DNA from 4 places in the Paenibacillus sp. MT86 genome. Region 1 is predicted to be linked to each of the others. Evidence: predicted binding sites of a transcription regulator. Region 1 holds the regulator's gene; each other region holds the start of a gene.
What was found. The regulator Rex, encoded in region 1, represses fermentation and respiration genes when NADH is low (regulators of the CRP and FNR family bind a similar motif). The targets are predictions, from matches to a motif close to TTGTGAAATATTTCACAA.

Region 1 (5,839 bases):
CACCAACCGCGATGCCGCCCTTCATCTTGGCTATAAACAGCAAGCCGCCTACGAGTCCTGCCGCTATTAAGAGAGGCACGATGTTCACGCCGACAAACACAAGGAATACCAACAAAACCGGAATGAAGCCTAACATGATTTCTTTAGCTAATTTAGGCATGATTCCACACCTCCATTTTGCCAGGTTGACGCGGCAAGATTATAAATTTACCAGACTTGCCGTCCGACAAGCTGACATAGACATTGGTGTCATCGATCGTTGCTTTTGCTTTCAAATTCGGCGACTGGGCAGCCAGCTGCTCGAGCGATGATTGAATATCGGTATACTGCTTATTGTCCATCGCTTCGGCAACCGACAGCATCGCTTGCTCCCACCATTGATCCAATGCTTCCGAGGAATGGTCCTCCACCTGGATTCTCAATTCCCGCTTCCCGATCACGGACTTGCCTTCCTGCTTAATATGCTGAACCAAACCTTGTAAATTCGCATTCGGAGCCAAATCAAGATTCAAAGTCACGGTATCCTGTTTAATATCTATATGAGAACTTTTCACGCCATCGTATTGTGACACAACAGTTGCGAGCGGATTCTGCAAAGCCATCTGCCGATACAGAAACCAACCGCCAAAGAGGACCGATGCTGAGATCACGACAGTCAGCATGATAGGTACAATGCGCAGTTTCATGAAGTTCCTCCTTCAATTTCGATATGAAATTTTGTATAGCAATTGCAGCACAATAATACATATAACAACGATATATGGTGAGGCATGTAATTGATCTGCTCAATTCGTACAAGTATGAGTATATCATATCTTATATACTTTTTCATGCTTGTCTGTGAAAATATTTAGAACAGTTTTACCAATTTATTTCTGTATGCGCTTACATGTTTATGTGCCAAAGAGGCATCCCTATGAGGGGACGCCTTTCATTTGTTTTCTTATTGATTAGGAAGAATAATATCATTTCCGATGGCGTTTCCGTCTTGAAAACGATAGAATCTGTAGCCGCGCTGACCGTTGTTTTCATATTGCAGCTGCCAGGCATACTCGCCTTCATACATTCCCGGCAGCAATCGCTTGATGACCGCACCCGGCATTTCGTTACGGATCTGGTCCCGCATCACGGCCTCTGACATGCCCGTATTCAATAACACCGACTGAACGGCATCTGTCCCTTCAACAGGAACGTTATCGTCCGTAAACTTCACCCAGACCATGCGGTCTTGATTGTCTTTATCTTTCCCGCTGACCACCCAATAGTTATTGTCCTCGCCCCATACCGATTTATAGGTCTTGTCGGACGAGACCAATTGGCCATGCTGTTTCGCTGCAAGGATCGCCATTCTTTCTTCATTCCACGTATCTTTCATAACATAGGAATAATAGAGCTGTAGGCCAAGCAATAATAGCAGGACGCCGGACACGCTCAGCAATATCCACTTCGTTTTTTTCTTCAAATCCGTCTTCCTCGCTCCCCTTGATTATTCCCTAGAGGGTTGTAAGACGCTCAAATGCACGCTGCGCTTCCCGGCGGATGCGTTCCTCGTCGAGAGTAAGGCTCGCGCCATTCTTCACCACCTGCTTGCCGTCAACCCATACATGCTCTACATCCTTCGCGCTGGCAGAGTAGATCGCGTGAGAAATATAGTCGGTCCGTGGAAGGAAATGCGCCTGATCCGTATTCAATGCGATCATATCGGCCTTCATCCCAACCGCGAGCATACCGATATCCTCAAGGAAAGCGGACTTGGCTCCGTATACCGTGCCCATTCGGAGCGCTTCGGAGGCCGGAATGGCCGTCGGATCCCCGCTTACTCCTTTATGGATCAGGGCAGCCAGCCGCATCTCTTCGAACATATCCAGGTTATTGTTGCTAGCAGGTCCGTCGGTACCGAGCGACACCGTTACGCCGGCTTTCAGCAGCGCAGGTACGCGGGCGACTCCGCTGGCAAGCTTCAAATTGCTTCCGGGATTATGCGATACGGCTACTTGATGCTTGGCCAAGACTTCGATTTCCTCATCGGTCAGATGAACGGCATGCGCAAGGAGCGTAGGACGGGAGAACATGCCCAGCTTCTCCAAATGGGCAACGGGGCGAAGCCCGTAATCCTTAACGTTCTGAGCCACTTCAGTTTCCGTTTCGGACATATGGGTATGCAAAGGCAGGTTCAAGTCATGGGATGCTTGAACGAATTTTTCGATGAAATCCGGCGGGCAGGTATAAGGCGCGTGCGGCGAGATCATCGTCGTAATTCTGCCGTCAGCCTTGCCATGCCAATCCTTCGCGAATGCCACCGCCTCATCCAGCTTCTGCTGCTGTACCTCGGGCGGGCATAAACCGATTACGCCGCGCGTCAGGACGCCGCGCATTCCCGAGTCCTGGACAACCTTCGCGACCTGATCCATATGGTCATACATATCCACAAACGTCGTGGTTCCGCCCTTGATCATCTCCAGCACGGAGAGCGATGTGCCCCAATATACGTCGTCTGACGTGAATTTGGCTTCCATCGGCCACATTTTTTCCTGAAGCCATACCTGCAGTGCCAGATCGTCCCCATAGCCGCGAAGAAGCGACATGGCGGCATGTCCATGCGTGTTCACCAATCCGGGCAGGAAGAACAGATGGGTTCCGTCGATAATTTCTGTCCCCTCTTCCACGACGGGCTCCTCCTCGCCCAGGTACGTGATCCGGTCGTTCTCAACCACCAGGTATCCGCGAAGCACGGATTGGCCTTCCTCCAGTACTGCAAACGTTCCGTTCTTAACCATCCACTTCGTTGTTGTCATGTGCTGCATCCTCCTTGCCGTTATCCAAATAATAGGCCAAACTTTGCAAATCCGTTGTAAAATCAGCCGTATGAATCCGGATATGGGCTGGGGCTTTCAGGATGGTTGGCGCAAAGTTCAGAATCGCCTCGATCCCTGAGGCGATAAGCTGATTCGCTACGTTCTGCGCTTCGAAATCCGGAACGGTAATAATCCCGATTCGAATGCCGTGCTCATGAACCGTCTTCTCCAGCTCTTCCATCGGCTGTACGACCAAATTGTTAATTTTCATACCAACTTTGGGAGAATACGAATCGAAAATCGCCACAATCTTCATATTATCCTTCAGGAATGCATTGTAATTCGATAATGCATGTCCAAGATTACCGGCCCCGACCAATGCGACATTGATCTTCTGGTCCAGCTTCAGAATCTGGCGAATCTTCTCGATCAGATAAGAAACATCATATCCGATCCCTTTCCGTCCAAAATCACCGAAATACGCCAGGTCCTTACGAATTTGAGCAGGATTGAGGTCCAGCTTCTGTCCCAGCTCCTGGGAGGAAACCGTGGAAACCTCCCTCTTCTGAAGCTCATTCAAATAGCGCAAGTATACAGGTAATCTGCGGACCACGGCTTCCGAAATTTTTTCCGATTTCATGCATGCTCCCCCTAATAATAGGTTAATAACTACATCTTTTTTTGTTGATCGTGCTTGGTTTCACTTTATTCCGCTTGGTTTCCCGCGCTTGCCTCTTCCTGCAGCCATTCCGAAATTCGGGGAACGATCCCCTCTGTCGGCATATGCTCCATCTTCGGCCCCGGCAAGGAATATAAGAAATACTTCCCGTAATAGGATTCAATGACCCGCGTATCGTACACGATCACGATCCCTTTATCTTGTGCTGTTCGCACCAGACGCCCAAACCCCTGTTTGAAACGAATGACCGCTTGCGGAACCGAAAGCTTCATGAAGGGATTCTTCTTCTGCTGCTGCAGCAGTTCGCTCTTGGCCTCGACCAAGGGGTGATTCGGCGGCTGGAACGGCAGCCGGACGATGGCAAGACAAGTCAGCGCCTCACCCGGGATGTCTACCCCTTCCCAGAAGGAGCTGGTGCCCAGCAGCACGGAAGCGCTGCTGTCCTGAAATCTTCGGATTAACTTGGTACGGCTGGTTCCGTCCATACCTTGTCCCAATACCGTGATGTCGCTTGATGCCAGCGCTTCTTTCAGCGGCTCGTGCACCTGGCGCAGCATCCGGTACGAAGTGAACAGGACGAGCATGCGGCCATGCGTAGCGACGGCCGTATCGGCCAAAGACTTCACGAGCGTATTCACAAAGAGTGCATCCCCGACCGATCCCTTCACGCTCGGAAAATCGCGCGGCACGACAAGAAGGGCCTGTTCCCTGTAATTAAACGGGGACGGGAGCTGAACCGTGTTCAGGTTCCCCGCTTCAGCCGCTTCCTGAAGACCCAGGTTTTCGATCATGAACTGAAACGATTTGTCCACCGACAAGGTCGCCGATGTCAGAATCACGCTTTGTTTCTTGTCAAAAAACAATTCCTTCAGATGAGCGCTCACGTCGACGGGCACGGCATACAACTGCAGCGATTTGCTGCGGAAATTGCCGTTCGCCTCCATCCAGTATACCGTGCCCTCATCGTTCAGGGCCATGAAGGAGCGCAGGTCTTCGCGATGCGAGGCCAGGTCCTTAAATAGGCCCGATAGGTCGGTTAACAGGCTGTCCGCGCTGTAGTCATCCAAATCTTCCTTCATTTCGGCGATCAGCTTATCGCCCTTGCGCACGACATCGCCCAGCGTCAGATGAATTTGATGCTCCAGTTCGGCCATCGAATCCCAATCCTTCGGCTTCTTAAGCGGGGACAGGCGGAGCGAGAATTGGCCGGCATCTCCCGGAGAAGCGTCTCCGCGTTCCGGAAGCAGTCCGAACAATTGATCGCTGAGCCGATCCCAGTTCTCTTTTGCGGTAATGAGGTCCGGATACAAACGGTCGATGACGGAAGACCATTCGACTGCCTTCTCGTGCGGCGAAGCTTGCAGCAGCTGGCGCAGAGCCGGGAGCTGCCCGCTTCGGCTGTCTTTGTACAAACGGGTCAAGGTATGGACCACCGAAAAATACTTCATCTGCAAGCCAAGGTGCTTGCCGGCGACATCCTCAAGATGATGCGCTTCGTCGATGACGAGGCGCTCATAGCTTGGCAGCAGCTGATGATTCGCCTTCACGTCGGTGAACAGCTTCGAATGGTTCGTAATGACGACATCCGCGATGCCTGCTTCATGCTTGGCCCTGTGATAGTAGCATTTGCGGAACCAAGGACAGGCGCGTCCGAGGCAAGAATCCGAATCGCTGGATATGGTCTCCCAGAAATCCCCTCCGCGTCCGCCAAGGTTTAGCTCTTCATCATCCCCGTTCTCCGTCTGGGTCAGCCAGACCAGCATCTGGGCCGCCGTGATTACGTCTTCCTTCGGGGAATGAAAATCTCTTCTATTTATTTTATGTTCAAATTTTCTCAAACACAAATAATGTCCCCTGCCCTTGAAAATGGCCGCCTTAAAAGGAAAAGGAACAACCTGGGTGAGCAGGGGAATATCCCGGTCACGCAGCTGTTCTTGAAGGTTGATCGTATGCGTGCTCACCATAACCTTCTGTTCCTGCTTCACGCTTTGATAGATCGACGGCAGCAAATATCCAAGGGATTTGCCGGTTCCCGTGCCCGCTTCGATCAATAGATGTTTATTGTCATCCAGCGCCTGCATCACTTCCTGGAACATCATGTCCTGGGCATCCCTGCTCTCATAATGAGGCAGCGTTTCCTTCAGGCGTTCACGGACATCGTTCATGTATTGCTCGAAGCTTACATCGGCCAAAGGGTTGGGCTCCGTCTCATCTCTGACAGGTGCTATATCGTTCCAATCATCCACCGCCAAGGCAAACTGGCGGTAGTACGTATGGGTGTCTCCCGCTTGTACGGCTCGGTGCTCCCTGTCGGAACGAATGCCGTCAAAGAACCAGGCCAAATCGCTGTCCTCGTCGGCAAACA
Region 2 (5,839 bases), 540 kb from region 1:
TACATAGCATGACACTAACCGCTCCGCGCCTGAAACCTCCAGTCGAAATTCAGTTGTTATATGACGTTTCATCCCTTGAACCTCTGCCAGGTATGCCGCTAAGGCCATGCAAGCATTCCCGCAAAATTCACCTCCTGCCATCCGCAGAAACGCATCCGCATGATCTATCTTGGATTGTTCGATAAAACCAACCTGCTCTGCATAAACGTTGTCGTACGACATGATTTTAGCAGCGACGCGTTTATGTTCATCGGGCGGAAGCTTGGTGTTAATGAGAATCGTCATGTTCTGCGTGGGATTGCATTTCACAAAATCGATCTTTTGCTTCATCACGGGCTCCCTCTGTTCCAATGGATTGCCAGTTGGCTTGATGTCCTTATTCGTAATATTTACGATTTAGAATGATGAGAATATAGCATGGCCATTTGAAATAGTCAACATTTTTGCACAAAAAAAACTCTTTCGACGTCATCATCGGAAGAGTTATTTATGCGTATATTGGCTGCCTTGGATGGAATAAAAGCGCAAGTCTTCATGATCGTTAATGGTGGCTAATGCCACATCTTGAATATTCTTATGAACGGGCGTTACTTTTGATTTGAGCCAATCAAGATCCTTACCGATTTCCTGAAGGAGCAGCATATCGATTTTTCCATCAACGATAATCGGCCTTGAGATCGTAAATGGTTGGGTCCTGATGTTCATATCAGCCGGAGTAACCGGTTGGTATGGGGTGTCCACGAATACGGAAACGGATCCCCCCGGTTCCCACAAAGCCAGAGATACTTTCTGTATATCCTCTATTTTCTCTTTTCTAAGCTCGGAGAATAAATAATCGACAGAGATCCTTGCTTTAGACAGGTTATGGAATTGGATGAGACCATTTGTAACGAGCGTAATGGGTGGCGGATCTAGATATCGTTTGATGAACGGCCACTTCAGGCTCAGCCATGTTGCCGTAACATACAACACAATGATCACGATGGTGGTGATCATCGATCCTTCCAAGCCCAATCCCTCGTCTGAAAGCGGGTGAGCAATTATATTGCCGAGAATGAGAGCGACAATGAAATCTAGAAATCTTAATTGGGATATGGAGCGCTGCCCCATTGCTTTCGTTACTAAAAGTAAAAACACAAAGCTAACGATGCCTCTTAAGATCCATTGGACGGACGTCAGCGTTTCTTGGCTTTCAAAAAAATCCAATTCCTTCAGCCCTTTCCCACAAAATCTGACATATTCAGTAAGTTCCCCTTATGCTTCAATCTCTATACAAGATCGAGTATATAAGGGAGATCATAAATCAAATAAAAAAAGAAGAAATACATCAGCGTATTTCTTCTTCCTTGCAAAATAAAATTAAAGAATTAGGAGAGTTTCGGTTATCCTATTGCTTATTTTCTTTGGAATACAAGGTTTCTTCAGCAACCTGTGCTAGTTCCTCAGCCTTGATGCTAATCTCATGAATCGTTGCCGAGAACTCCTGAATCGTCCTTGACTGGGTATCGGTCAGCGTGTGGATATCGGCAAAAGCATGATTTAGCCGCTGCAAAAATTCTTGAATATTCTTGGTGATGCCATTAATCTGGTCCACGTTCTCTTTGGAGCTTGTCGCCAGCTTCCGAATCTCATCGGCAACGACCGAGAACCCCCTACCGACTTCCCCAGCCCTTGCCGCTTCGATAGAAGCATTAAGGCCTAACATGCTGCTCTGATCCGAAATTTCCTTGACGACGGTGGAAATCTTGCCGATCTGCTGCGCACTGGAGCTAACCTCCGACATTTGGCCGGTTACGTCCGACACCCGATCGGTAAGGCGAGCGATGGATTGGTTAATATCTTCAATGGATGCGGTGGTCTGCTCGACAATCGCGGAAAAGCTCTCGGCCATCTCAAACAGCATATTCGCTTTTTCTAGGCTTGTACCCATGCCTACGCCGCCGATTACCCTGCCAAACTCGTCATGCAGCGGGATCGCCCGTGCAGCAAGCGGAAATCCAAACAGCTCTTTCGGAACGACTGCCGATATAGCTTTATTATTGCGGATGGCATCGGTTACGATATCCCCCTCCACGAGCGGGTCCCCAGGCTTGACGTTCAGCGAAAAGGTTCTTCCCGGAATGTTGATGATGAGCTTCTCCGTGTCGTAAATGCCAATCGTGATGTCATCATTCGTAAGACTTTTCAGAAGTGGAGCTACCTTGACAAAGGCCCCTATCATCTCGTGCTGTGTTTGTTCTTCAGTTACATTGCTCATGCTATCTCCCCCAACCCTTCATACGGGTGCTATTGTCCGCCATACCGTGTCCTTAAGCTTATTGGCGTATCATTGGGAACTGCATCTTCCCTTCTGATCACGATATTTATCGTCCGAATGCAGCGAATCGTTGAGTAGGATGACGGGCTGGAACAATAAATATCCCTTCCTCATTCGGTGAGGAAGGGACGTTGTCGAAAGGTTATACCGCTTGGCGCAGCCGCTCAAACAATATGTTGTTTTCCAGATGGATATGCTCGAAGGTATCCTTTTCAAGCATGGCTAACCGTTGAAAGACAAGCCGATACGTACCGCAGGCATCAGCCGGAAGCTCGAAATCGGATGTTACGTCCCGGAGCTCCTGCAGCAAGCTGCCGGCATGAGCATGTTCATGTTCCAGTTCGGATAAGTGCGGCTTAAGCTCTGCTGCCGCTTGGTGGCTAGGGTCCGCCACAAATTTCAAGATGAGCGGAAATACATGTTCGTCCTCGTCCTTCGTATGCTCCAGCAGCTCCTTTTTCAATTCCGAGAAGAGCTCCTGCACGCGAAGCAGCTCGGGATGATGCTCTCCATGCACACGGGCCAATTTCGTTACATAGGGCGTTAATGCCGGTAATTCATCACGGAGGAAGGCATGATGTTTTTGTTGGATGTGATCAATCAGTTCGGATTCCTTCAATGAAGCGGGACGGCTTTCCTGGTAATCGGCAAACTTGCTCTCTACGGACCGAATCTGCTCCAGAACGGCGGCTGGATCCAAAAGACGCTGCTTGGCTGCCTCTTCCAAAGGCACCTGGCCGCCACAACAAAAATCGATGCGGAGGGATCGAAATAAATCCGCGGTTTGCGGGATGGATGTCACAATATCGGATACTTGGCTCTGAAGCGTGAATGAACTCATATTCAAACCTCCCTAGACTTAATACGTGTTTGTGAACTTTTTCACTCTTACAACTCAAGTATATGAAACTCCCATCCCCGCACATGTGATTGCAGTCATACTGAAATGTAACACTATGTGAACGATAGTATCGAAAGGACCACGGTAGCCAGGACAACAACAAACAGGGATGAAATCATCCCTGTTTTGTTCTCAAAGCTGCCCCGTTTCTTCGTCATCGTTCACATTACTCGGCCTTCGGACCGATGCCTGTCTTCGCCGAGATATTGACTATAAGCTTTAATTCGGGCTGGAAATTCCACTTATTCTGCAGAGTCGGTAACCGCGCCTCTCGATGCTGAGGACACTAATTTTGCATATTTGTACAATACGCCCGTGGAAACTTTGAGTGGAGGCTGCTGCCATGCTTGTGCCCTTGCAGCCAATTCGGAATCCGATACGTCGAACGTCATTTCTTGCGTTTCGCTGTCGATCGTGATCATGTCTCCATTCCTCAGCAGCGCGATCGGCCCGCCTACCTGTGCTTCAGGCGCTACGTGACCGACAACGAACCCATGCGAGCCGCCCGAGAATCTGCCGTCCGTAATCAGCGCAACCTCTCCGCCAAGACCCTTGCCTACAATGAGTGCCGTGACCGACAGCATCTCCGGCATACCCGGGCCGCCCTTAGGACCGCAATAACGAATGACTAACACGTCGCCCTTGCATATTTCATCTCTCAAAATCGCTTCGGTTGCATCCTCCTCGCTGTCATACACCTTGGCCGGTCCGACAAAACGCAGCTTCTTCATACCCGACATTTTGGCGACCGCACCTTCTGGCGCGAGATTGCCTCTTAATACAACCAATGGCCCGTTCGGCTTCAGCGGCTTATCAATGGGGCGAATGATTTCCTGGCTGCCCTCTAACGGCGCAGCTTCCGCCAGATTCTCTGCCAATGATTTACCTGTGACCGTTAGACAATCGCCATGCAGAAGCCCCTCGGCGAGCAATAATTTCATGACGCCCGGTACGCCGCCGACTTCGTTTAAGTCCTGCATGGCATGTCGTCCGCTTGGCTTCAGGTCTGCAAGGTGGGGAACTCGCAAACGGATTCGCTCGAAATCGTCTAACGTCAAATCTACGCCAACCGAATGAGCGATCGCAAGCAAATGCAGGAACGCGTTGGTTGAACCGCCCAAAGCCATGACGACGGTTATCGCATTCTCAAACGCTTTTTTGGTCATGATGTCCCTGGGATAGATTTCTTGCTCCAACAAGGAGAGGACCTGCCTTCCAGCCGCAGCGCATTCCGCTGCTTTGTCTGGTGAAATAGCCGGCGTGGAAGAGGAACCGGGCAGGCTCATCCCCATGGCTTCTGCCGCAGCGGCCATCGTATTGGCTGTATACATGCCCCCGCAAGAGCCCGGTCCCGGGCAGACGCTGCATTCCACCTTATGTAACTGCTCCTCCGTCATTTTTCCGTCATGATATTGCCCGACCGCTTCGAAAGCCGTGACGATATCCACGTTCTTGCCATCGAGCTTCCCGGGCTGTATCGTACCGCCGTAAACATAAACCGCAGGAAGATTCATCCGTCCGATTGCCATCAGGCAGGCGGGCGTATTCTTGTCGCAACCGCCGATCGCCACCAGACCATCGAAACGTTCGGCCCCCGTCACGATCTCAATCGAATCTGCGATGGCTTCTCGGCTGGGCAGGGAGAACAGCATGCCGCCGTGTCCCATCGAAATGCCATCCGAAACCGTGATCGTGTTGAAAATAAGCGGAGCGCCGCCATGGTTGCGTACCCCTTGCTTGGCCTCTATGGCTAGCTTGTCGATATGCATATTACAAGGGGTCACTTCGCTCCAAGTGCTGGCTACGCCAATCATCGGTTTCTTAAAATCCGCATCCGTGAAACCAACAGCCCGCAGCATCGCCCTGTTCGGTACCCTGTTGACGCCCTCACTGATTACCTTACTGCGAATGCGTAAATCTTTTTTGTTTGTCATCCTTCCTTCTCCCCTCTATTTAGAGTAACCCGTGTAGTTCCTGCATGGGACGCATGAAGTTTTGTTTCATCATAGCTTGCGCCCGATCACCGTCCTTCTGCTCGAAAGCGCTGATGATCGAGGCATGCTCATCGACTGAAGCCTGTGCGGCAGCAATCGGCTGTTTTAAGAACACGTACTTAAACCGCCGGATATGCATCTGAAGCGAGGCACTATATGCAGCGACATAAGGATTATCTGACAGCTCCACGATGAAATTATGAAACTGTTCATCCAACTCCATGGCTTGATAAGCTTGCCCGCTCTTCATGGCATTTTCAAAATCCAGATTCATCGCCCGCAATTGCTGGATCTGCTCCGGAACAATGATGGTAGTGGTCACTTCGGCAGCCAATGCTTGAAGAACGGCCATGGTCGAATACATCTTAAAGATATCTTCCCTTTCAATGGCCGTAACTTTTGTTTCTTTCCCGGGGTGCGTGGACACGAGTCCTTGTACTTCAAGCAGTTGAAAAGCTTCCCGGATGGGCGTTCGGCTTACGCCAAGCGATTCCGCCAATTCGGCGTCGAGCAATTTCTCGCCGGGCTGAAGCGTGCCATCGATAATCCACCGTTGAATTTGGGAGAAGGCTCTTTCTTTTGCGGTCATCCGTACGGGAGAGACATAATTCTTAGGAACTGGCATGG
Region 3 (5,839 bases), 170 kb from region 1:
AAGCGGTGCAAAACCTTCAGCAAGTGCTGATCGAAGAGCCGCTCGGAGAAATGTGGTGGGTCTAACAGCGTAGAGAATAACGAATAAGCAATTAGGGGGAACAGCAACATGCTTAACGTAACCATATGGAATGAATTCGTGCACGAGAAAATCCATGATGAGGTTCGGAGCGTTTATCCGACGGGCATTCACACAGCTTTGGCGGAGGGTCTGCAAAATCCGGATTTCATCATTAGAACGGCAACGCTCGACCAGCCGGAGCATGGATTGACGGACGATGTACTGGATTCAACCGATGTGCTGTTGTGGTGGGGGCATATGGCTCATGACCAGGTTAGTGACGAAATCGTAAGCAAGGTCGTAAAACGCGTGCAGGATGGTATGGGACTGATCGTTCTCCATTCCGGACATTTTTCCAAACCGTTCAAAGCTTTGATGGGCACGAGCTGCGATTTGAAGTGGCGCGAAGCAGGAGAACAGGAAATTATTTGGAGCGTGAATCCGACGCATCCGATTGCGGCGGGAATTACGGGACCGATGATCATCGAGCACGAGGAAATGTACGGGGAGTTCTTTGACATTCCGGCCCCCGATGAGCTGGTATTCGTCAGCAATTTCGAGGGCGGGGAAGTGTTCCGCAGCGGATGCACATTCAAACGCGGGCATGGGAACATTTTTTACTTCCGTCCAGGGCATGAGACCTATCCAACCTACTACAACCCCGAAGTGCTGAAAGTGATCTCCAATGCGATTAACTGGGCTCATTCCACGGCAGGCAAGCAAACGTTCGGCAACAGTCAGCCGGTTCGCGCGCTTCCCGTTTTAGTCTAAGCAATAAACAGCGCATTATCTTAATCATCAACGAACGAGCCGTTCAAGGTACAGTCCTTGTTCGGCTCGTTTTTTTGGTATGTTGGGGCTGCTTTTTCGAAATGTTTTTTGCCGGCTGGGGATAGAATATACGTGAATATGGGGTATTGTATGATATAGGAGAGGGGGGCTGTACACATGAACGAAGTACAAAGCGCACCTGTAGATCCCGCAATCATCGCCATATGCCGGGCCAGGCTCGTCCATCAACCCGTTGAGGGCTTCCTGCTCGGAAGGGGAGTCCGCTTTGCGAAAATCATGTTCATCGGGGAAGCGCCCGGAGCTCATGAAGTATTGGAAGGCAAACCTTTCGTAGGGCAGGCCGGACAAGAGATGAACGCGTACCTGGAACGTCTGAAACTGACGCGGGACCAGGTATATATTACCAGTGCCATGCGAAGCAGGCCCTACAAGGATAAAGTGCTCGTGAGGCCTTCGGGCGAGAATGTCATCAGCCGATCGAATCGCACGCCGACCAAGGCGGAAATTTTGGCGCATGCGCCTTTGCTTGATGAAGAGATCCGATGGGTCCGCCCGGACATCCTGGCACCGATGGGAAATACCGCGCTGCACCGGTTAATCGGAAGCCATGAAACGGTGACGTCGCTGCACGGCAAGCTGATGGAGGGCCCGGTTCAGCAAGCGGCAGATCCGAAAAATCCCGGAGCAGGCTATGTTTTTTCACCGGAGACCTATAAGATATTCCCTCTGTTCCATCCAGCGGCGGTGCTGTATAATAGGAAATTATCCACTTTGATTGAGGACGATTTGGATATTTTGGCTCGGATATTAGGGGGATAAGCGCTGATTTTCTGGGAAAAAGGGGCTAGGAGGTTTTCAGCTTCTCGAAAATATGCTAAAATGAAACATACTTACAATTCGTAAGTTTTCTAGATTTTTGGGTAAGCTTATGAGTTTCTATAAACAAGGTGACTTCGTAAAGAGGTGAAGGGATATGGAAGTTACAAATGTTACGATGTGTCCCCGTTTCGAATCGGCCTTTTCTTTTCTGGGCAAACGGTGGAATGGCTTGATTATTCAAACGCTGATGAGCGGGCCTAAGCGCTTTAAGGATATTTCGAATTTGATTCCGTCCATGAGCGATAAAATGCTCTCCGAGCGGATGAAGGATTTGGAATGCGAAGGCATACTGATTCGTCATGTCTATCCGGAAACTCCGGTACGTATTGAATATGAACTGACTGAAAAAGGCAAAGCACTGCGTCCGGTGATGGAGCAAATTTCATCCTGGGCAGAACAATGGGTCGACAGATGAGTCATCTTAAGACTCCCGTTGACGATTAAACCCTGGCATGAGATATCCTCATTTCAGGGTTTTTTTTCTAACCAGCATGGCTGATTTTTCGTTTCGTCCTGCAAAAATATCCGGACATGCACCAAGCTGACGCACCTTCTATATGATGTAATAATCCAGGCGGCATATCAAGGAGGCGAGCCCATGATCAAGCGAACGAATATCTCCCGGTTCCATTATGGACAAGAGGACATCTCAGAGCTTGAAAACGCTTCATTACAAGTGCTTCATATATTTGAGAAAACCAAGCGGGTGCTGAGCCAGTATGTACCGGAATCACTGTGGTCGGCCGTGTGTGGAACAAGCCCAGACGCTGTAGCATCCCTTAGCCAAGACGGCACAGCTCGGGTCGACATGTTCCAGAAGTGGGTCAAAGCTCCCGGCGGATGGAAGTTCATTGGTTATGAAACCGAAACATTGAATTCGTCTTCCGAGCAAAATAAGGGACGGATGGGAAGATTCCTGCATATGATCATCTGGTCGCTCTACGAGAAAATCGTGATGCTGCATCCCTTCCTCGGCAGCGAAGCGTTCTTCGACGGGGAGGAGCTGGACGTGATCGCCCATTATTTTGTGCCTACGTATATTAGTGCCTTACCTTTGGTGCAGCAAGGAAAAGCCTATAAGACCATTCAGGCCGGCATCGTACTGTACCAGGAGCATATCGAGGCACCTGCCGTCATCATGCAGTCGGAAGGAGGCCTTTTGGAGGGGAATTGGATGACCGGGGTGAACCTGGATGCGGGGGGATTTGCCGGAATTCGTCCCTATTTAAAAGTGCCCGGCGGCGAACGAGCCTATATGGAAGCCGAAATCATATAGCATGCGGCTGTTTAGGATAACCTTGTTCCAATCGAACAGGGTTATTTGGTATTTTTATTTAAATTTTAAAGATCAATGTGAAATTAATCACAAAAATATATGCCTTTACACGATATAATTTACTTGTAAGCAGTGGAGTACACGAGAACAAGATCACGTGTTGGGGAGGAATCAAACGATGTCCAATATAAAGAGAGATAAGTTGGTTGTCATTGGCAACGGTATTGCAGGCATAAGCACGGTCGAGCAAATCATTAAATTGGGTGGGAAATTTGACATCACCGTCATTGGACAGGAGCCTCACCCGAACTACAATCGCATTATGCTGTCCTATGTGCTGGAAGGCAGCAAAACCTTGGACGACATTGTATTGAATGACTGGAAATGGTACGAGGACAATCAGATCACCCTGCATACGGGTGTGACCGTCACCGCCATCGACGGGGAGCGCAAGGTAGTGACGGCCGATAACGGATTGACGGTTCCTTATGACAAAGTGATTATAGCTACAGGTTCGAAACCTTTTATATTGCCTGTACCGGGCAGTGATAAAGAGGGAGTTATCGGATTTCGAAACATCGCCGACTGCACGCAGATGCTTCAAGCCGCCAAGGCATACAAGAAAGCGGCCGTCATCGGCGGAGGGCTGCTGGGTCTGGAAGCCGCTAAGGGATTGGTCAGCCTGGGCATGGAGGTGACGGTGGTTCATCTCATGCAGGATTTGATGGAGAGCCAGCTGGATTCCATGGCATCGGGGATGCTGCAAAGGGAGCTGGAGCGGCAGGGCATCCGGTTCTTATTAGGCAAACAAACCACGGAAATCATGGGCGATGAGAGGGTCACGGGGCTGCGGTTCAAAGATGGGGATGAGCTTGAAGCGGAACTCGTGGTCATGGCCGTGGGGATCAGAGCGAACGTTGCTGCCGCCCAAGCGAGCGGTATCGAAGTGAACCGGGGAATCGTAGTCAACGATTATCTTCAGACCTCCTGGCCGGATGTGTATGCGGTCGGCGAATGCTGCGAGCATCGGGGGGCATGCTACGGCTTGGTTGCGCCGTTGTTCGAGCAGGGACAGGTTCTTGCCAAGCATCTCTGCGGCGTGGACGGCCAGCCTTACGAGGGCAGCATCGTATCGACGAAACTGAAAATCAGCGGCGTTGATGTATTCTCCGCAGGAGAATTCATGGAGCAGGCTGAGCACTCGGTGATCGTGGCAAAGGACGATTGGCGCAAGACTTATAAGAAAATCCTGCTGCGCGACAATATCATCGCCGGTGCGATATTGTTCGGGGATGTCAGCGATTCGGCCAGCCTTCAATCCATGATACGAAAAAAGACGGCCATGACCGAGGAGATCTATCATTCGATCATGGGCACCGAATGTGCAGGGAAAGGAACCGGCAAGGCCTTCTCGCTGGATAAGATGCCCGACGATGAAATCGTCTGCGGCTGCAACGGCGTAACCAAAAAGGCCATTGTGGATGCCGTGACGCTTCAAGGCCTCACGACGGTGGACGAAATCAAAGCTTGCACGGGAGCGACCCGTTCTTGCGGAGGCTGCAAGCCAGTCGTGGAGCAAATCCTTCAGAGCGTACTGGGCGATGGCTTTAAGACGGCAGGCAAACAAGGCATATGTCCGTGCACCACGCTCGACCGGGACGAAATCGTCGCCGAAATCAGCGCCAAGGGGCTGACTACGACGAAGGAAGTCATGCATGTTCTGAACTTCAGCAACCCTGAGGGCTGCTCGAAATGCCGTCCCGCCATCCATTATTATCTGGCGATGCTGAATCCGGTGACCCATCAGGAGGAGAGGGAGTCCCGCTTCGTCAACGAGCGGATGAACGCCAACATTCAGAAAGACGGCACTTACACGGTAGTGCCAAGAATGTACGGCGGCGTTACCACGCCGGAGGATTTGAAGAAAATTGCGGACGTATCGCTTAAGTACAATGTTAAGGTCGTTAAGGTAACCGGCGGACAGCGACTGGATCTGATCGGCGTGAAGAAGGAAGATCTGCCAAGCGTATGGGAAGAGCTGGATATGCCGTCCGGTTATGCTTATGCCAAATCGCTGCGGACCGTCAAGACCTGCGTAGGCTCCCAATTCTGCCGCTTCGGCACGCAGGATTCGATGGGCATGGGTGCATTCCTCGAGGAGAAATTCGAGCGGCTGGATTTTCCGGCGAAGTTTAAAATGGCGGTCAACGGATGTCCGCGAAATTGTGCCGAATCGTGCACGAAGGACATCGGGATCGTCGGCAATGACGGCGGATGGGAGATATTCGTCGGAGGCAACGGCGGAACGAAGGCGCGCCTGGCCGATTCGTTCTGTAAGGTGAAGACGGACGAGGAATTGATCGAGATCTGCGGCGCCTTGATGCAGTACTACCGTGAAACCGGCAAGTACCTCGAGAGAACGTCGGAATGGGTAGAGCGTCTGGGACTGGAACAAATCCGTGCGGCGGTCCTTGATGATGCTAAACAGCGTAAGGAGCTGGTGGAAAGAATTGAGCTGGCCCTGCAGCAAGTGGAAGATCCGTGGAAGAAAGTGCTGAACGACGATAAGCTGCGCAATACGCTGTTCCAGGACGCAAGACCGGTCGGCAGCAAGTAATCGAGGGGGAGAACGGTTCCCCCTCGGCTGCCGGATTATAGAGAGCTTATTGCTTGGATAGGAATCGAACAAGAGAAGTGGAGGCTGCGCATTATGGAAACCGGAACTTATATCACGGTAGGGAATGAACATGAATTTCTGTCGCAACTCGGAAGGGTGGTCCAAATCGGTGACCGGGAGATTGCCGTCTTCCGGACCTCGGATCATCAATGGTT
Region 4 (5,839 bases), 170 kb from region 1:
TGGCTCCGAAGAACTGCATCTGCTTCCCGATGCGCATGGCGGATACGCAGCAGGCGATGCCGTAATCGTCCCCATAGATCGGACGCATGAGATCGTCATTCTCATATTGGATCGAGCTCGTTTCGATCGATACCTTCGAACAGTATTTTTTGAAGGCCTCCGGAAGCTTCTCCGACCACAGCACCGTCAAGTTCGGTTCCGGCGCAGGTCCCAGATTGTACAAGGTGTGCAGGAAACGGAAGCTGTTCTTGGTTACTCTCGTTTCACCGTTCAACGACATGCCGCCGATGGATTCGGTCACCCACGTCGGATCGCCGCTGAACAGATCGTTGTAATCCGGCGTACGCAGGAACTTCACGATCCGCAGCTTCATGACAAAATGGTCCACCAGCTCCTGGGCTTTCTCTTCCGTCAGGATGCCTTCAGCCAAATCCCGCTGGATATAAATATCGAGGAAAGAAGATACCCGGCCAAGCGACATGGCAGCGCCGTTTTGCTCCTTGATCGCGGCCAAATAACCGAAATACAGCCATTGGAATGCTTCCTTCGCCGTATTCGCAGGTTTGGAAATGTCAAAGCCGTGCATGCCGGCCATTTCTTTCAGTTCCTTTAGGGCGCGCATTTGTTCGGACAGCTCTTCACGCAGACGAATCACCGGCTCGTCCATGGCGTCCACTTCAAGCTCGCCGAGTTCTCTCAGTTTGTCCTGGATCAGCGCGTCCACGCCGTATAACGATACTCTGCGGTAGTCGCCGATGATGCGGCCGCGGCCGTATGCATCGGGAAGACCCGTAATAATCCCGGCTTTGCGCGCTGCTCTCATCTCCGGAGTATAGGCATCGAATACGCCCTGGTTATGCGTTTTGCGGATGCCGTTGAAGATATCCACAACCGCCTGCGGCATTTCGAAGCCGTATGCGTTGCACGCATCAATCATCATCCGGATGCCCCCGAAAGGCTGAATCGAGCGTTTGAACGGCTCGTCGGTCTGCACGCCGACGATCTGTTCTTTATCCTTATCCAAGTAGCCGGGCCGGTGGGAGGTGATGGTGGAAGGCGTATGGACATCCACGTCCAAAACCCCGCCGTTATCCCGCTCCTTCTTGGTTAAATCCGATACGATATCCCACAGTGCCTTGGTGTTGTCCGTAGGTCCCGCCAAGAAATCATCAGAGCCATAATAAGGGGTAATATTCTCTGCAATAAAATCATTAACGTCAACGCGCTTGGTCCATTTACCTGATTTAAAACCTTTCCAGCCAACTTCTTTTTCAATCACCGACATATTGAATCCCTCCTAGATTATGCTGCAGCCTGCAGGGACTGGCGGGGACACACATTGATCTATCTCAGATCTTAAATGTGATTATTTTCAAGATCAATGGCATCTCTGCCCCGCCATGTGCCTTCAAGCTTCTATATCAAAGATCTGAGATTCAGCTTTCTGCTACACCTTTATTGTAGTCCTGTTGATCCGCAGCATCTGTGATAAAAATCACAAAGTTGTGGTTATCCGTGATTTTTATCACTCTGATTCCGGGCTCCCCTGGCTTCTACCACCATTTATAATGGAATTTAGGATCATCCTTCTGTCCCATTCCTGTTTAGAAACGTCCATAGAAGGCGTTGCGATATACTTCTGCCAGCTCCGTCACCAGCGGCAGCTTCGGATTGCTGGTCGTGCACTGATCTTCGAAAGCCCGGTCCGCCAAATGCTCGACGTTTCTCTCGAAGTCCTGAGGATCGATGCCAAGCTGCTGGAACGATTCCTCGATGCCGAGCTTGCTGTTCAGCTCGCGGATGGCGGCGATCAGGCTGTTTACGCCCTCCTCCGTCGTTCTTGCCGGCAGTCCAAGAATCCGTGCGATCTCGGCATATCTTTCATCGGCCACAAAGTGGGTGTATTTCGGCCATGCCGCGAATTTCGTCGGCTTCTTGGCATTGTAGCGAATGACGTGCGGCATCAGTATGGCATTGGTCCGTCCGTGCGCCGTATGGTACTGTCCGCCCCATTTATGCGCCAGACTGTGGTTGATGCCCAGGAACGCGTTCGCAAAGGCCATGCCTGCAAGCGTCGAAGCATTATGCATTTTCTCGCGGGCGAGTTTGTCGCCGGTCAGCGCCGATTGCTCAAGATACTGGAACACCAGCTGTATGGCTTTGATGGCAAGCCCATCCGTGTAATCGCTGGCCATCACCGATACGTAGGCTTCAATCGCATGCGTCAGGACGTCCATGCCGGTATCGGCCACCGCCGTTTTAGGCAAGGTGTATACGAATTCCGGATCGATGATCGCCACGTCCGGCGTCAGCTCATAGTCTGCCAGCGGGTATTTGGTATTTCCCTGCACTTTGTCCGTGATGACGGCAAACGAAGTTACTTCCGAGCCCGTTCCCGACGTTGTCGGAATGGCTACGAATTTCGCCTTTCGTCCCAGCTTCGGATATTTATAGACCCGTTTGCGGATATCCATGAATTTTTGCTTCAGGTTGTTGAAATCCGTATCCGGATATTCATAGAACAGCCACATCGCTTTTGCGGCATCCATAGGCGATCCGCCTCCGAGGGCGATGATGCAGTCCGGCTGGAACCGTTCCAGCATCTCCGTCCCCCGTTCCACGGTCGTTGTCGAAGGATCCGGCTCGACTTCCGAGAACACCTCGATGGCTACCGGCACTCTGCGCTGACGCAGGTAATGCTCTACCCGCTCCACATATCCCAGCTTCACCATCATCGGGTCGGTTACGATCGCGACGCGGGTGATGTCAGGCATTTTGGCGAGATACTGCGTCGAGCCTTTTTCAAAGTAAATTTTGTCCGGCACTTTAAACCACTGCATATTCACGGTTCTGCGGTTCACCCTTTTCACGTTGATGAGATTGACGGCCGTCACGTTAGACGACGTGGAATTCCGGCCATACGAACCGCAGCCGAGCGTCAGCGATGGCAGGTTCGTGTTGTAGATATCCCCGATCCCGCCTTGCGAGGAAGGCTGGTTGACCAGGATGCGGCAGGTCTTCATGCGATCCGAGAATTTCAGGATGACGTCTTCATTGTTCGAGTGGATGACCGACGAGTGGCCCATGCCGCCAAAAGCTACCATCTCTTCGGCGCGCGCGATGCCCTCTTCCGCATCTTTCACTTTATAGCAGGCCAGCACCGGGCTCAGCTTCTCGGCGGACAACGGATAAGCAGGACCGACTCCCTCCAGCTCGGCGACCAGGATCTTGGTGCTTTCCGGTACCTCAAAGCCGCAAGCCTCGGCAATCTTGGCTGCCGGCTGTCCGACGATGGTAGGATTGACGGCGCATTTATCCGCTACCATGGCATGCGCAGTCAGCTTCGCCAGCTCTTCCTTGTTCACGAAATAACAGCCGCTGGCGATCATTTTTTTCTTCACGGTATGATAGATCGGCTCCTCTATAATGACGGCTTGCTCGGATGCGCAGATCATGCCGTTATCAAACGTCTTGGATAGAATCAAGTCGTTCACCGCTTGATCGAGGTCCGCGCTTTTCTCGATGAAGCACGGCACGTTGCCGGGACCTACGCCGAGGGCAGGCTTGCCGCAGCTGTATGCTGCTTTGACCATCGCCGATCCGCCCGTAGCCAGAATGCAGGCAACGTCAGGATGGTTCATGAGCGTATTGGTTTTATCCATGGAAGGAGCCTCGATCCACTGGATGCAGTCGGCCGGAGCGCCTTGTTTCACGGCGGCGTCCCGCAGGATGAGCGCGGCCTCCCTGCTGCATGCCTGCGCGGATGGATGGAAACCGAAGATGATCGGGTTTCTTGTTTTGATGGAGATCAGCGCCTTGAATATGGTGGTCGAGGTCGGATTGGTTACCGGTGTGATCCCCATGATGATCCCGATCGGCTCCGCAATTTTTTGGAAGCTGTCATAGGCATTGTCTTCGATGATACCTACCGTTTTGTCGTACTTGATGCTGTTGTGGATATACTCCGTGGCAAACAGGTTTTTGATGATTTTGTCTTCATACACGCCGCGGCCCGTTTCTTCAACCGCCATTTTCGCCAGCTGCATGTGCTTCTCAAGTCCGGCCATGGCCATGGCCTGCACAATTCCGTCGACTTGCTCCTGATCGAGTTTCATAAACTTTTCTTTTGCCCGATTCGCCTTGTCGATCAGACCTTGAATGTACTCTGCTGCCGTTTGTCCCTTCACTTCAACCGTTGTTCCTTTGCTCACAGCCATATCTCTCATCCTCCCATGGTTCATGTTCTTTTTTGTCTACGCTTCGATCGTAACACAGACGCTCCTTAAATCATGTGAAATATTTCACAATATTAAAATTTATCTTTTCTGTGTGATTTATACCTGTCTTTTCCCTCTTTCAAGTGAAAGAGATCACAATGTTTGAAAATTCGCCATGATTTCCCTCTTGTTCCGCCCCACAAGTGAATGTTTTCACGTTATAATGTATTTAAAGATTAAACAGATCAAATTTTAGGATGTTAGGGGATACCACCATGAAAACTGTAGACCATGTAATGGAAATCGAAAACTTAGGGAACACGCAGTGCTTCTCGGAACAAAACCGCAACCGTCTGCTGGTCACCATGAAGGAAAGGGTACTCCCTGAAGGATCGCATTTGTTCTGGGAAGGCGACTTCGCCGACAAGCTGTACTTCGTTAAACAAGGAAGAATTAAATTAACCAAATCGACGGATGAAGGCAAAGAGCTTATTCTATATATGTACCATCCAGGAGACATGGTCGGGCAAGCCGATCCATTCTTCAGCAACAACCACAGTTTTTCGGCAGAGGTGCTTGAGGACAGCGTAGTCGGGGTCATCGAGCACAAGGACCTTGAGCTATTGATCTGCCAGCATTGCGACTTCGCGATTGATTTCATGAAGTGGATGGGTATACACCACCGCATCACGCAGACCAAATTCCGTGATCTCATGATGTACGGCAAGCCCGGCGCATTAACGTCGACGCTGATTCGTCTGGGCAATACCTACGGGCAGCATCAAGAGGATGGCACCATTCTCATCAACAAAAAGATCACCCACACCGATCTTTCGAACATGATCGGGGCCACCCGCGAAAGCGTGAACCGGATGCTGAGCGATCTTCGCAAAAAGGACGCCATCGAATATGCCGGCGGCATGATTGTTATCAAAGATCTGCCGATGCTGCAGGAAATATGCCACTGCGAGCTGTGTCCGAACGAAATCTGCCGGATTTGATCCGCCTAAAGCCCCTTCGGTGCATAATATATGGGCATCTGCTTACAATAAGCCTTGTCTTTCCAATCCAAATCAAAGGGAGTGCTCAGCATGCGTGAAGGTTTGATTCCTGCAGTTCTTGGAACCGTGGTTTCTGCTTCGGGTGCCGCTCTGCTTTGCAGCAGGTATAAATTCGCTGCAACCGGTATTCTAGGCTTCGGACTGGCTCATATGGTGCTTGGTGCGATCGACCTGGTGGAACATCGGTAAACGATTTGGAAGGCAAGATTCTCACGGCTGTCCTTTCAGTTCAATGACTGAGGAGGACAGCTTATTTATGCTGTTGCCCTCCTGCTCCCTTCAGCGATGACATATCCAAAAAAAGCGGATTTCCCAAAAGAACATTACATCTGACGGGGAGCCCACTATTTCTGTTTGGGGACGTTCCGTGTGCGCATCGTTCCTCCCATTGCCTTTGTCCCAAATTTCTTGGAATGGTTGTGTCTTTACAAAAAAAGAAACCGTTGCTTGGCGAATGGACGAATGACAGACCATTAACCAAGAACGGTTTCTTTGTTTATTCACCAGGTTGGACTTTTTCTGACAATGAACTAGGAGGATGGAATTCCTCCGTTTCACCGC

Region 2: the regulator Rex is predicted to act here: its motif matches at 3,188-3,205, upstream of ric (iron-sulfur cluster repair di-iron protein).
Region 3: the regulator Rex is predicted to act here: its motif matches at 3,083-3,100, upstream of nirB (nitrite reductase large subunit NirB).
Region 4: the regulator Rex is predicted to act here: its motif matches at 4,290-4,307, upstream of adhE (bifunctional acetaldehyde-CoA/alcohol dehydrogenase).

Annotation. Positions count from the first base shown of each region.
Region 1 covers NZ_CM179499.1:4,320,992-4,326,830, forward strand. The annotation lists gene AC3RCL_RS19130 (AAA family ATPase) at 1-160, opposite strand, end outside; gene AC3RCL_RS19135 (hypothetical protein) at 153-686, opposite strand; gene AC3RCL_RS19140 (cell wall elongation regulator TseB-like domain-containing protein) at 944-1,462, opposite strand; gene AC3RCL_RS19145 (amidohydrolase) at 1,494-2,795, opposite strand; gene AC3RCL_RS19150 (redox-sensing transcriptional repressor Rex) at 2,770-3,435, opposite strand; gene dinG (ATP-dependent DNA helicase DinG) at 3,501-5,839, opposite strand, start outside.
Region 2 covers NZ_CM179499.1:3,777,954-3,783,792, forward strand. The annotation lists gene AC3RCL_RS16700 (histidine racemase CntK family protein) at 1-330, opposite strand, end outside; gene AC3RCL_RS16705 (DUF421 domain-containing protein) at 484-1,206, opposite strand; gene AC3RCL_RS16710 (methyl-accepting chemotaxis protein) at 1,388-2,257, opposite strand; gene ric (iron-sulfur cluster repair di-iron protein) at 2,460-3,158, opposite strand; gene ilvD (dihydroxy-acid dehydratase) at 3,461-5,152, opposite strand; gene AC3RCL_RS16725 (GntR family transcriptional regulator) at 5,172-5,837, opposite strand.
Region 3 covers NZ_CM179499.1:4,493,927-4,499,765, reverse strand. The annotation lists gene AC3RCL_RS20090 (sugar phosphate isomerase/epimerase family protein) at 1-65, shown strand, start outside; gene AC3RCL_RS20085 (ThuA domain-containing protein) at 109-831, shown strand; gene AC3RCL_RS20080 (uracil-DNA glycosylase) at 1,009-1,671, shown strand; gene AC3RCL_RS20075 (winged helix-turn-helix transcriptional regulator) at 1,826-2,146, shown strand; gene AC3RCL_RS20070 (hypothetical protein) at 2,330-3,007, shown strand; gene nirB (nitrite reductase large subunit NirB) at 3,186-5,624, shown strand; gene nirD (nitrite reductase small subunit NirD) at 5,718-5,839, shown strand, end outside.
Region 4 covers NZ_CM179499.1:4,487,046-4,492,884, forward strand. The annotation lists gene pflB (formate C-acetyltransferase) at 1-1,285, opposite strand, end outside; gene adhE (bifunctional acetaldehyde-CoA/alcohol dehydrogenase) at 1,605-4,217, opposite strand; gene AC3RCL_RS20045 (Crp/Fnr family transcriptional regulator) at 4,493-5,218, shown strand; gene AC3RCL_RS20050 (hypothetical protein) at 5,309-5,467, shown strand.